3 regions of the Pseudarthrobacter sp. CCNWLW207 genome follow, and region 1 is predicted to be linked to each of the others. Evidence: riboswitches for the same ligand, from Rfam matches in the RefSeq annotation. Region 1 holds a riboswitch; each other region holds the start of a gene.
The links. Region 1 has a riboswitch for S-adenosylmethionine ahead of V9L17_RS07815 (aminotransferase class V-fold PLP-dependent enzyme). Riboswitches for the same ligand answer to the same signal wherever they lie in the genome.
Positions count from the first base shown of each region.

Region 2: another riboswitch for S-adenosylmethionine. It lies ahead of V9L17_RS15010 (DUF1737 domain-containing protein); the one in region 1 lies ahead of V9L17_RS07815 (aminotransferase class V-fold PLP-dependent enzyme).
Region 3: another riboswitch for S-adenosylmethionine. It lies ahead of metX (homoserine O-acetyltransferase MetX); the one in region 1 lies ahead of V9L17_RS07815 (aminotransferase class V-fold PLP-dependent enzyme).

Region 1 is NZ_JBBCBS010000003.1:456,344-459,567, reverse strand. It holds gene rsgA (ribosome small subunit-dependent GTPase A) at 1-180, shown strand, start outside; gene hisN (histidinol-phosphatase) at 278-1,090, shown strand; SAM riboswitch class IV at 1,250-1,363, shown strand; gene V9L17_RS07815 (aminotransferase class V-fold PLP-dependent enzyme) at 1,399-2,835, shown strand; gene V9L17_RS07810 (class I SAM-dependent methyltransferase) at 2,904-3,224, shown strand, end outside.
Region 2 is NZ_JBBCBS010000008.1:68,160-71,383, reverse strand. It holds gene V9L17_RS15020 (acetyl-CoA C-acyltransferase) at 1-373, shown strand, start outside; gene V9L17_RS15015 (hypothetical protein) at 402-905, opposite strand; SAM riboswitch class IV at 1,012-1,125, shown strand; gene V9L17_RS15010 (DUF1737 domain-containing protein) at 1,139-1,396, shown strand; gene V9L17_RS15005 (rhodanese-like domain-containing protein) at 1,393-1,803, shown strand; gene V9L17_RS15000 (O-succinylhomoserine sulfhydrylase) at 1,804-3,012, shown strand; gene V9L17_RS14995 (CU044_5270 family protein) at 3,024-3,224, opposite strand, start outside.
Region 3 is NZ_JBBCBS010000016.1:46,534-49,757, reverse strand. It holds gene V9L17_RS19760 (VOC family protein) at 1-59, opposite strand, end outside; SAM riboswitch class IV at 232-347, shown strand; gene V9L17_RS19755 (bifunctional o-acetylhomoserine/o-acetylserine sulfhydrylase) at 391-1,710, shown strand; SAM riboswitch class IV at 1,833-1,948, shown strand; gene metX (homoserine O-acetyltransferase MetX) at 1,961-3,076, shown strand; gene V9L17_RS19745 (hypothetical protein) at 3,129-3,224, opposite strand, start outside.

The DNA.
Region 1 (3,224 bases):
GCGTGCGAGCGCGGCTGCAAACACAATGCCAGCGCAGTCAATTGCGGCCTGGACTCCTGGGTTGCCGAAGGCCATGCGGGCCCAACCGGACCCGCCAGGCTCGCGTCCCTCCGTCGCCTGCTCGGCACCGATCCCCGCATGGAGGGGCAGGAAACCAAGGAATTGGGCAGCGTCAACTGACCCGCCCGGCCGGCTGGGAGCAGCGCCCAGGCTGTTCAGGACGCCGCCCGAAGCCGGGGTCCCCAACCACACGGCGCTTTGACGGTAGTTTGGAACCATGATCCAACCCGCTTCGAGCTACAACGACGACCTGCGCCTGGCCCACGTGCTGGCCGATTCCGTGGACGACCAGACCATGAGCCGCTTCAAGGCACTGGACCTCCACGTCGAGACCAAGCCGGACCTGACCCCGGTCACTGATGCCGATAAGGCCGCCGAAGAAGCCATCCGTGGCCAGCTTTCCCGTTCCCGCCCCCGCGATGCGGTCTTGGGCGAGGAATTCGGCAGTTCAGGCCATGGCTCCCGGCGTTGGATCATCGACCCCATCGACGGCACCAAGAACTTTGTCCGTGGCGTACCGGTGTGGGCAACACTGATTGCGCTTGTGGACGAAGGAGAGCCCGTCGTCGGCGTCGTCAGTGCCCCTGCCCTGGGCAAGCGTTGGTGGGCTGCCAAGGGCGCAGGCGCCTACATGGGCCGGTCACTCGCTGCGGCCACCCGGCTGAAGGTCTCGGACGTGTCGAAACTCTCGGACGCTTCCCTGTCCTACTCCAGCCTGAGCGGCTGGAAGGACCGCGGGAACCTGCATGACTTCCTTGGGCTCACCGAAGACGTCTGGCGCACGCGTGCCTACGGCGACTTCTGGTCCTACTGCATGGTGGCCGAAGGCTCCGTGGACATCGCGTGTGAGCCGGAGCTGAATCTCTACGACATGGCGGCACTGGTCCCGATCGTGGTGGAGGCCGGCGGCCGCTTCACCTCCCTCGAGGGTGAAGACGGTCCGTTTGGCGGCAACGCGCTGGCGACGAACTCCATCCTGCATTCGGAAGTCCTCAAACGGCTCAACCCCGACCTGGACGACCTCCTCTAGCAGCCCAAGTGCCGAATTATCAACGGCGGACGCCTCCTGATGGGGGCGTCCGCCGTCGTATCTTCGGATAACCATGGGTATTTCCATCCGCGCGTAACAAAAGCCTTAACATTCGGACGGGCTTCCTGCCCGCCCCGCCCATGTTCTACGCTCTTAACAGGTCACGAGTGCCAGCGCGAAACCCCGGTTTGCTGGCCGGCAACCCTCCATTCGCGGTGGGGTGCCCCGGGTGACGACCAGGCCGGTCCGGAACGGACCCGGCAAGCGCGGATTCCCGGGACAGGGAGTCCCTCTAAAGTGAGGTCTCTGTGACAACAGCCACCGTCTCCCCCAACTCCGCCGTCCGTACCCTGGCCGCAAACGACACCGCAGCCCTGTTCAGCGAACGGCTCGCCGTTGCCGGACGGCCGCTTTCCGCCGTCACCGGCGCCGAAATCCAGGCCCCGCTGATCCAGGGCGGCCACGTGCGTTACGCCAACCTGGACTACGGCGCCTCCGCCCCGGCCCTCTCGGTTGTCTCCGCCTACCTCAACGAGATCCTGCCGTTCTACGCAAGCGTCCACCGCGGCGCCGGCTACGCATCCCAGATCAGCACGTCCGTCTACGAGAACGCCCGGAACATCGTGCGTGACTTCGTGGGAGGCCGGCTCGGTGACTCCGTCATCTTCACCAGGAACACCACGGACTCCCTGAACCTCCTCGCCGGGTGCCTTCCGTCCGCGGACGGCCGCCCCACGGGGGAGGTTTTGTACCTCGACATCGAGCACCACGCCAACCTCCTGCCGTGGCAGGGCGTCCCGCACCGCAGCGTCGTTGCGGCCGACACCGTGGCCGGCACCATCGAGGCCCTCGGTGCCGAACTGGAACAGGGCGGAATCAGCCTGCTCGCCGTCACGGGCGCCTCCAACGTCACCGGCGAAATCCTGCCCATCCGTGCCCTCGCCGCCCTTGCCCACCAGCACGGCGCCCGGATTGTCGTCGATGCCGCGCAGCTCGCGCCGCATCGCCGGATCAACATCAGCGCCGACGACGTCGACTACCTCGCTTTCTCGGGCCACAAGCTCTACGCGCCCTTCGGCGCAGGCGTCCTCGTGGGGCGGTCGGACTGGCTCGACGCGGGCACGCCGCATCTTGCCGGTGGCGGCGCGGTGCGGGAGGCCAGGCTCGACGGCGTCAGCTGGGCCACCGGCCCAGCCCGGCACGAGGGCGGTTCGCCCAATGTCCTGGGCGCCGCCACACTGGCTCGCGCCACCCAGGTCATCGCATCGCTGGATCAGGACCGGTGGCACGCCCACGAGTCGGCTATCCGGTCGTTCCTGGTGGAGGGTCTGCAGAAGATCGAAGGCGTGACGGTACACCAGATCTTCAAGGACACCGATCCGGACACCGACACCATCGGCGTAGTGAACTTCTCGGTGGAAGGCTACGACGCCGGCCTGGTGGCTGCCTACCTGTCAGCAGAACACGGCGTAGGCCTCCGCGACGGCCGGTTCTGTGCCCACCCCCTGCTGAAGCGCCTGGGCCTCCCGTCCGGCTCCCTGCGGGCAAGCTTCGGCGTTGGGTCCCGCCTCGAAGACGCCCAGCGTCTGCTGGCTGGCATCGAGGAACTCCGCCGAACCGGCCTGGGCTGGGACTATGTGGTTGACTCGGGCCGCTGGGTTCCGGCTAACGACACCCGCAAATACCCGGACTGGGCACCCAATACGCCTGGCACGGCAGGCGCTGCCCCCTGCATCGACGACTGACCCGGGTTACCCGGCTCATGCGGTAAATTCGAAGGATACCCAAGGGCATCTGGCGAAGGAGGCTGCACGTGGCACGGGGTGGCCCCAAACTTGACGACGTACGCCGTCAGGAGCTTGGTCAGAGCTTCCAGGACGGAGGCGAACACTACGAACGCGTGCGCCCCGGTTACCCCGGCGATTCGGCCGACTGGCTTATTCCGGCGGGGGCCCGGGATGCCCTGGACGTGGGAGCCGGCACCGGAAAATTCACGGTCCTGCTGCTCGACCGCGGATTGTCCGTTTCCGCCGTGGACCCCTCCGCAGACATGCTCGACCAGTTGCGGATCCTGCACCCCGGTGTTGCGGCCAGTGTGGGCACTGCCGAGGCGACGGGATTCGCGGAGTCCTCA
Region 2 (3,224 bases), on a different contig from region 1:
GCTCACCTGGATTGCCGAGATCGGCGCCCACGGGCAGACAGCCGGGCCGGACGGCTCATTGCATTCGCAGCCGTCCCGCGCCATCGAAAAAGCACTCCGCGCAGAAGGGATTTCGGTGGAGGACCTGGACTTGGTGGAAATCAACGAAGCGTTCGCCTCGGTGATCATCCAGTCAGCCCAGGACCTTGGCATTTCTGCGGAGAAGATCAACGCCGACGGCGGGGCGATCGCGCTGGGCCACCCGGTCGGCGCCTCGGGGGCACGGCTGGTCCTGCACCAGGCCCTGGCGCTGAAACGGCGGGGCGGCGGCATCGGCGTCGTGGCGTTGTGCGGCGGCGGCGGCCAGGGCGAGGCCCTCATCCTCAGGGCCTGACGCCCGTCCCCACGGGCGTCGCCGCTGCTCAGGCCCCGGTACCCGCCAGTATTAGCAACGGCACCAGGCGCTCGGCACACGAGACCAGGACAAGCGTCCCGGTCCCCGCGCTGGCCCGGTTGTTAACCCCGGTGTCGTCGCACCAATCCAGGTTGTACGGGTGCGCCCCCACTGCCGCCTTGCCGGGAGCCGCGCCCGGCGGGACGGTGAACACGAAAGTAAACGCGCCGTCGTCGCTCATGGGTGCGAGTTCCTCCAGCATCAGCGATCCAAAGGCGTCCCGCACCGTCACCTGGACCTGCGCGTTCTGCCCGTAGCGCGCATCGCAGTTGGTGTCCTGCGCGCTGACCGTAACCTGCTCACCGGGTTTGGCTTCCGACGGCGTGACTGTGTACGCGGGCGGCATGCAGGGCGGCGGCGCGAAGACGTCCCGGCAACCACTCAACCCCGTGGCCACCGTGGCCAGTACGAGGAATGCAGCGGCAGTCCTCAAACGCGCGAATACAGCCAGTCCCCGCCCAGATTTCCCCATGGACTGATTGTCCCGTCCGGGTGACGGCCGCGGAAGCACGTGTTGGTTACGGAACATGACGACGGCGGCGGTGCGGCCAGGCGGGCCAAGTGTTACGTTTTTGAGGAGTAATGAGAACCGGCGCCAAGCCCTGACTGGCCGGTCGGCAACCCTCCCTTTCGCGGCGGGGTGCCTCAGGTGAATACTCGGCATATCGACATTCGAGTTGCAAGCGTGAGAGAAGGAGATCCGTCGTGTCTGACGCACCTGCCCCTGAAGAAAAACTGTCGTACCGGCTCATCACAGGCCCGGACGACCGTAATTTCTGTGAGCGGATTTCCACCGCCCTGGCCGAAGGCTATGTCCTGCATGGCAGCCCGGCTGCCACGTCCAACGGCGGCCAGGTGATTGTGGCGCAGGCACTCATCCTCCCGGCCGCCATCGCCAGTGCGGACGCCGCCGTCGCCACCGCTGTGGAAGACCTTGAGTTCGAAGGCGAGGGCCACGCGTGAGCTACGCCGGAGACCTCACCCCGCAGGAAGCCTGGACCAAGCTGGAGCAGGGCGCCATCCTGGTGGATGTCCGCACCGAGGGTGAGTGGGCGCACATCGGCATCCCTGACACCAAGGCAACCGACAACGACCCCCTGTTCATCCAGTGGACGTTCCCCGGCGGCATTCCCAACCCCGAGTTCCTCACCGACCTGAGGCAGCAGGCGCCGGAGGACACCGGCACCGAACTCCTGTTCATCTGCCGCTCAGGCCAGCGCTCCATCTCCGCTGCCATCGCCGCAACCCAAGCCGGCTTCACCTCCTACAACGTCCTGGAGGGCTTCGAAGGCGAACCGGACCGCTACGGCGAGCGCACCGTCAACGGCTGGAAGAACCGCGGCCTGCCAACCAACCTGGGAAAGAACTAAGTGACCTTCAACGAAGATGCCGCCGGCTGGAGCCCTGACACCCAGGCCGTCCGCGGCGGGCTGGACCGCACCAACTTCCAGGAGACCACCGAACCGGTGTTCCTGAACTCCGGATTCGTCTACGAGTCCGCCGCCGCAGCGGAGCGCGCCTTCACCGGCGAGGACGAGCGCTTTGTCTACTCCCGCTACGGCAACCCGTCCGTGGCCACCTTCCAGGAACGGCTCCGCCTGCTCGAAGGCACTGAGGCGTGCTTCGCAACGGCGTCGGGAATGTCCGCCGTGTTCACCGCCCTGGGTGCCCTGCTGGCCGCTGGCGACCGCGTAGTGGCAGCCCGCTCACTGTTCGGCTCCTGCTTTGTGATCCTGAACGAGATCCTGCCCCGCTGGGGTGTTGAGACGGTGTTCGTCGACGGACCGGACCTGGAGCAGTGGCGCGCGGCCCTGTCGGAGCCCACCACGGCAGTGTTCTTCGAATCGCCGTCCAACCCGATGCAGGAAATCGTGGACATCGCAGCGGTCAGCGAACTGGCGCACGCCGCCGGCGCTACCGTCGTCGTCGACAACGTCTTTGCCACACCCCTGCTGCAGCGCTGCGGCCAGCTCGGCGCGGACGTGATTGTGTACTCGGGCACCAAGCACATCGACGGCCAGGGCCGGGTCATGGGCGGCGCCATCCTGGGCACCAAGGAATTCATCGACGGGCCGGTCAAGCAGCTCATGCGGCACACCGGCCCGTCGCTGTCCGCCTTCAACGCCTGGGTACTAACCAAGGGCTTGGAAACCATGGCCCTGCGCGTGAACCACTCCTCAGCCACGGCACTGCGGCTGGCCGAATGGCTCGAACAGCAGCCTGCCGTCAGCTGGGTCAAGTACCCCATGCTGAAATCGCACCCGCAGTACGAGCTCGCGGCCAAGCAGATGAAGGCCGGCGGGACCGTCCTCACCCTGGAGCTCGCGACGACGGACGGCCGCTCCGGCAAGGACGCCGCCTTTGCGCTGCTGGACGCGCTGCGGATCATCGACATCTCCAACAACCTGGGCGATGCCAAGTCCCTCATCACGCACCCGGCCACCACCACCCACCGTGCCATGGGTCCCGAAGGCCGCGCCGCCATCGGCCTCAGCGACGGCGTGGTGCGGCTGTCCGTGGGCCTTGAGGACGCGGACGACCTCATCCGCGACCTGGAACAGGCGCTCAAGCAGATTTGATCGGCGCCTGCTTACGGGGCGGAATTGACCACTGAGGTCTCAACCGAGGTCCAAGCGGTCGCTGTTCCGGCTGGGAAGGTCTCGCCAGCTGTCAGCGTGACCACTCGTTCTCCGATCAGCAGCCCTGTGTCGGGATCAATGATGATGTCCGTCCGCGTTTCCCTGTCCGGATGCTCGATCCCGATCGCTGTGCCTACCTTGCCGTCTAGGTT
Region 3 (3,224 bases), on a different contig from region 1:
TCGGTGGTGGCAGCCAGGCCATCGTGTTCACAGGCGTAAGAGACGTGATCCATGCGCATGCCCTCATCTTGGCACTTTGTGATCGGGCTCTCAGCTAAGGGTATCCTTACCAACTTTGGGGTGCGTCACGAGTGGACATCGGGCTTTCCATCACCCCCGGGAAGAGCGCCGGGTGACCATGTTCGTCACAATGCTGTTGCGCGCCGTCGAACGGTTCCTACACTGAACGCAGGTCATGAGCGCCAGCGCCAAGCCCCGGCTCGCTGGCCGGCAACCCTCCATCCGCGGTGGGGTGCCCCGGGTGAGGACCTGGCTGCCCCGCAACGGCCGGGCGGCAAGCGCGGCCCGTGGTGCTCCCAGCATGCCGGGCCCATGTCAAAGGAGCCTTGAATGTCCGACGGATGGTCTTTTGAAACCCGCCAGATCCACGCCGGCCAGGAGCCGGACAGCGCCACAGGGGCGCGTGCCCTCCCGATCTACCAGACGACGTCGTTCGTCTTCCCGAGTGCCGAAAGCGCCGCCAACCGCTTCGCGCTCGCAGAATTGGCACCGATCTATACGCGGATCGGCAACCCCACCCAGGACGCCGTGGAGCAACGGATCGCCAGCCTGGAAGGCGGGTTGGCTGCCCTCCTGTTGAGCTCGGGGCAGGCGGCCGAAACCTTCGCCATCCTCAATATCGCCGAAGCCGGGGACCATGTGGTGGCAAGCCCCAGCCTTTATGGCGGCACGTACAACCTGCTGGGGTACACGCTGAAGAAGTTCGGCATCTCGGTGACGTTCGTGGAGGACCCGGACAACCTGGACCAGTGGCGCGAGGCCGTCCGCCCGAACACCAAACTGTTCTTTGCTGAGGTCGTGTCCAACCCGCGCCAGGATGTCCTCGATATCGAAGGGGTGTCCCGGACCGCCCACGAGGCCGGCGTTCCGTTGGTGGTGGACAATACGCTCTCCACGCCGTACCTCATACGCCCGCTGGAGTGGGGCGCCGATATTGTGGTCCACTCGGCCACCAAATACCTTGGCGGACACGGATCGGCGATCGCGGGGGTGATCGTGGACTCCGGCAACTTCGACTTCGGTCAAGACCCGGATAGGTTCCCTGGTTTCAACACCCCGGATCCCACCTACAACGGGCTGGTCTATGCCCGTGACCTTGGCGCCGGCGGCGCCTTGGGCGCCAACCTGTCCTACATCCTCAAAGCCCGCGTCCAGCTCCTCCGAGACCTCGGCTCCGCAGTATCGCCCTTCAACGCCTTCCTCATCGCCCAGGGCCTGGAGACGCTGAGCTTGCGGGTGGAGCGGCACGTTGAGAACGCCGTTGCGGTGGCGCAGTGGCTGGAAGCCCGTGACGACGTCGAGTCGGTAGCGTACGCGGGGCTGCCTTCGAGCCCCTGGTACGAGCGCGGACGCAAGTACGGCCCCAAGGGCACAGGAGCCGTGGTGGCCTTCAACCTGGCCGGCGGGGCCGAGGCGGGCAAGCGGTTTGTGGACGCCTTGGAGCTCCACAGCCATGTGGCGAACATCGGCGACGTCAGGTCCCTGGTCATCCACCCTGCGTCCACCACCCATAGCCAGCTCTCCCCGGAGCAGCAGGCAATTGCGGGCGTTACGCCGGGGCTGGTCCGCCTCTCCGTGGGCATCGAACACATCGATGACATCCTGGCGGACCTGGAGGCAGGTTTCCGGGCGGCCAAGGCGGCTCTCTAAGGCGGTTTCAGCGCCGGATTCCCGGCCCCGAGAGTCCGGCGCCCGGCAGGAGAGGCATTGTGGAGTCACAAACCAGTCACACTCTTAGCCAGATCCGGGGCTGGTTTCGTACACTCGGAGAAGGTCATGAGTGCCAGCGACAGCCCCGGCTTGCTGGCCGGCAACCCTCCTTTCGCGGCGGGGTGCCCCGGGTGAAGACCTGGCCTGCCGGTCATTCGACGGCGGGCAAGCGCGTAGAAAAGGTCTCCACATGACGATTACCGTCTCCCGTACCGCAGTACCCGAAAACGGCGTGGTCCGTTACGCCAGCATCGGCGGCCTTGAATTGGAAGCGGGCGGATACCTGCCCGAGGTCACGCTCGCCTATGAAACGTGGGGAACGCTCAATGAGGACGGCTCCAACGCCGTCCTCATTGAGCACGCCCTGACCGGCAGCACGCACGTGACACGCGGTGACAGCGACGAGCCGGGCTGGTGGGAGCAACTTGCCGGTCCAGGCGCGCCGGTGGACACGGACAGGTTCTTTGTGGTGTCCATCAACATTGTGGGCGGCTGCTACGGTTCCACCGGGCCGTCCTCGCCTGCTCCCGACGGCCGGCCCTGGGGTTCCCGCTTTCCGCTGGTGACCCTCCGTGACAGCACCGCCGCCGAGGCCCGGTTGGCGGACCAGCTGGGCATCCGGAGCTGGTACGCGGTGCTGGGCGGTTCCATGGGCGGTGCCCGTGCCTTGGAGTGGGCGCTCATTTGCCCCGAACGGGTGGAGCGTTGCGCCGTGATCTCGATCGGTGCCGCCAGCACCGCCGAGCAGATCGCCTTTGCGCAGGCCCAGACGCTCGCCATCCGCCAGGACGCCAACTTCAACGGTGGCGACTACTATGGAGGGCCTTTCCCGGAGGACGGGCTGGCCCTGGCGCGGCGGATCGCCCACATCACCTATCGATCAGCCCAGGAGTTCGATGGGCGGTTCGGGCGGACGGCCCAGACTCCCGAAACGCCGCTGCGGGCAGCCGCGCTGGGGGACCGTGGGCGCTACCAGGTGGAGAGTTACCTTGACCACCAGGGCAGCAAGCTTGTCCGCCGCTTTGATGCCAACAGCTACATCGCCATCACCGAGGCCCTCATGAGCCACGACGTCTGCCGGGGGAGGGGAACCCTCAGCGAAACCCTGGCGAGGGCGTCCGCAAAGTTCTTTGTTGCCGCGGTGGACTCGGACAGGCTCTACTTCCCGTCGCAGTCACAGGAGCTCGCTGCCGCGCTTCCGGGAGCCGTGGATGTCCACGTTATCGAAGCGCCCATTGGCCATGACGGCTTCCTGACCGAGATCGGCCAGCTGGGCAGCCAACTCCGGAAGAATTTCCTGGTCTGACCGGGCACCTCACGGCGCCACGAACGTTCCGGAAGCCTAGGAAGCCGGCTGGTCAGCCGTCCATGATTTCGGAGCGCCGCTTCATGTATTCGTCCACGGCCATCTCGCCGTTGCTGTACTGCTGGTCCAGTTCCGCGAGTTTGCGGGC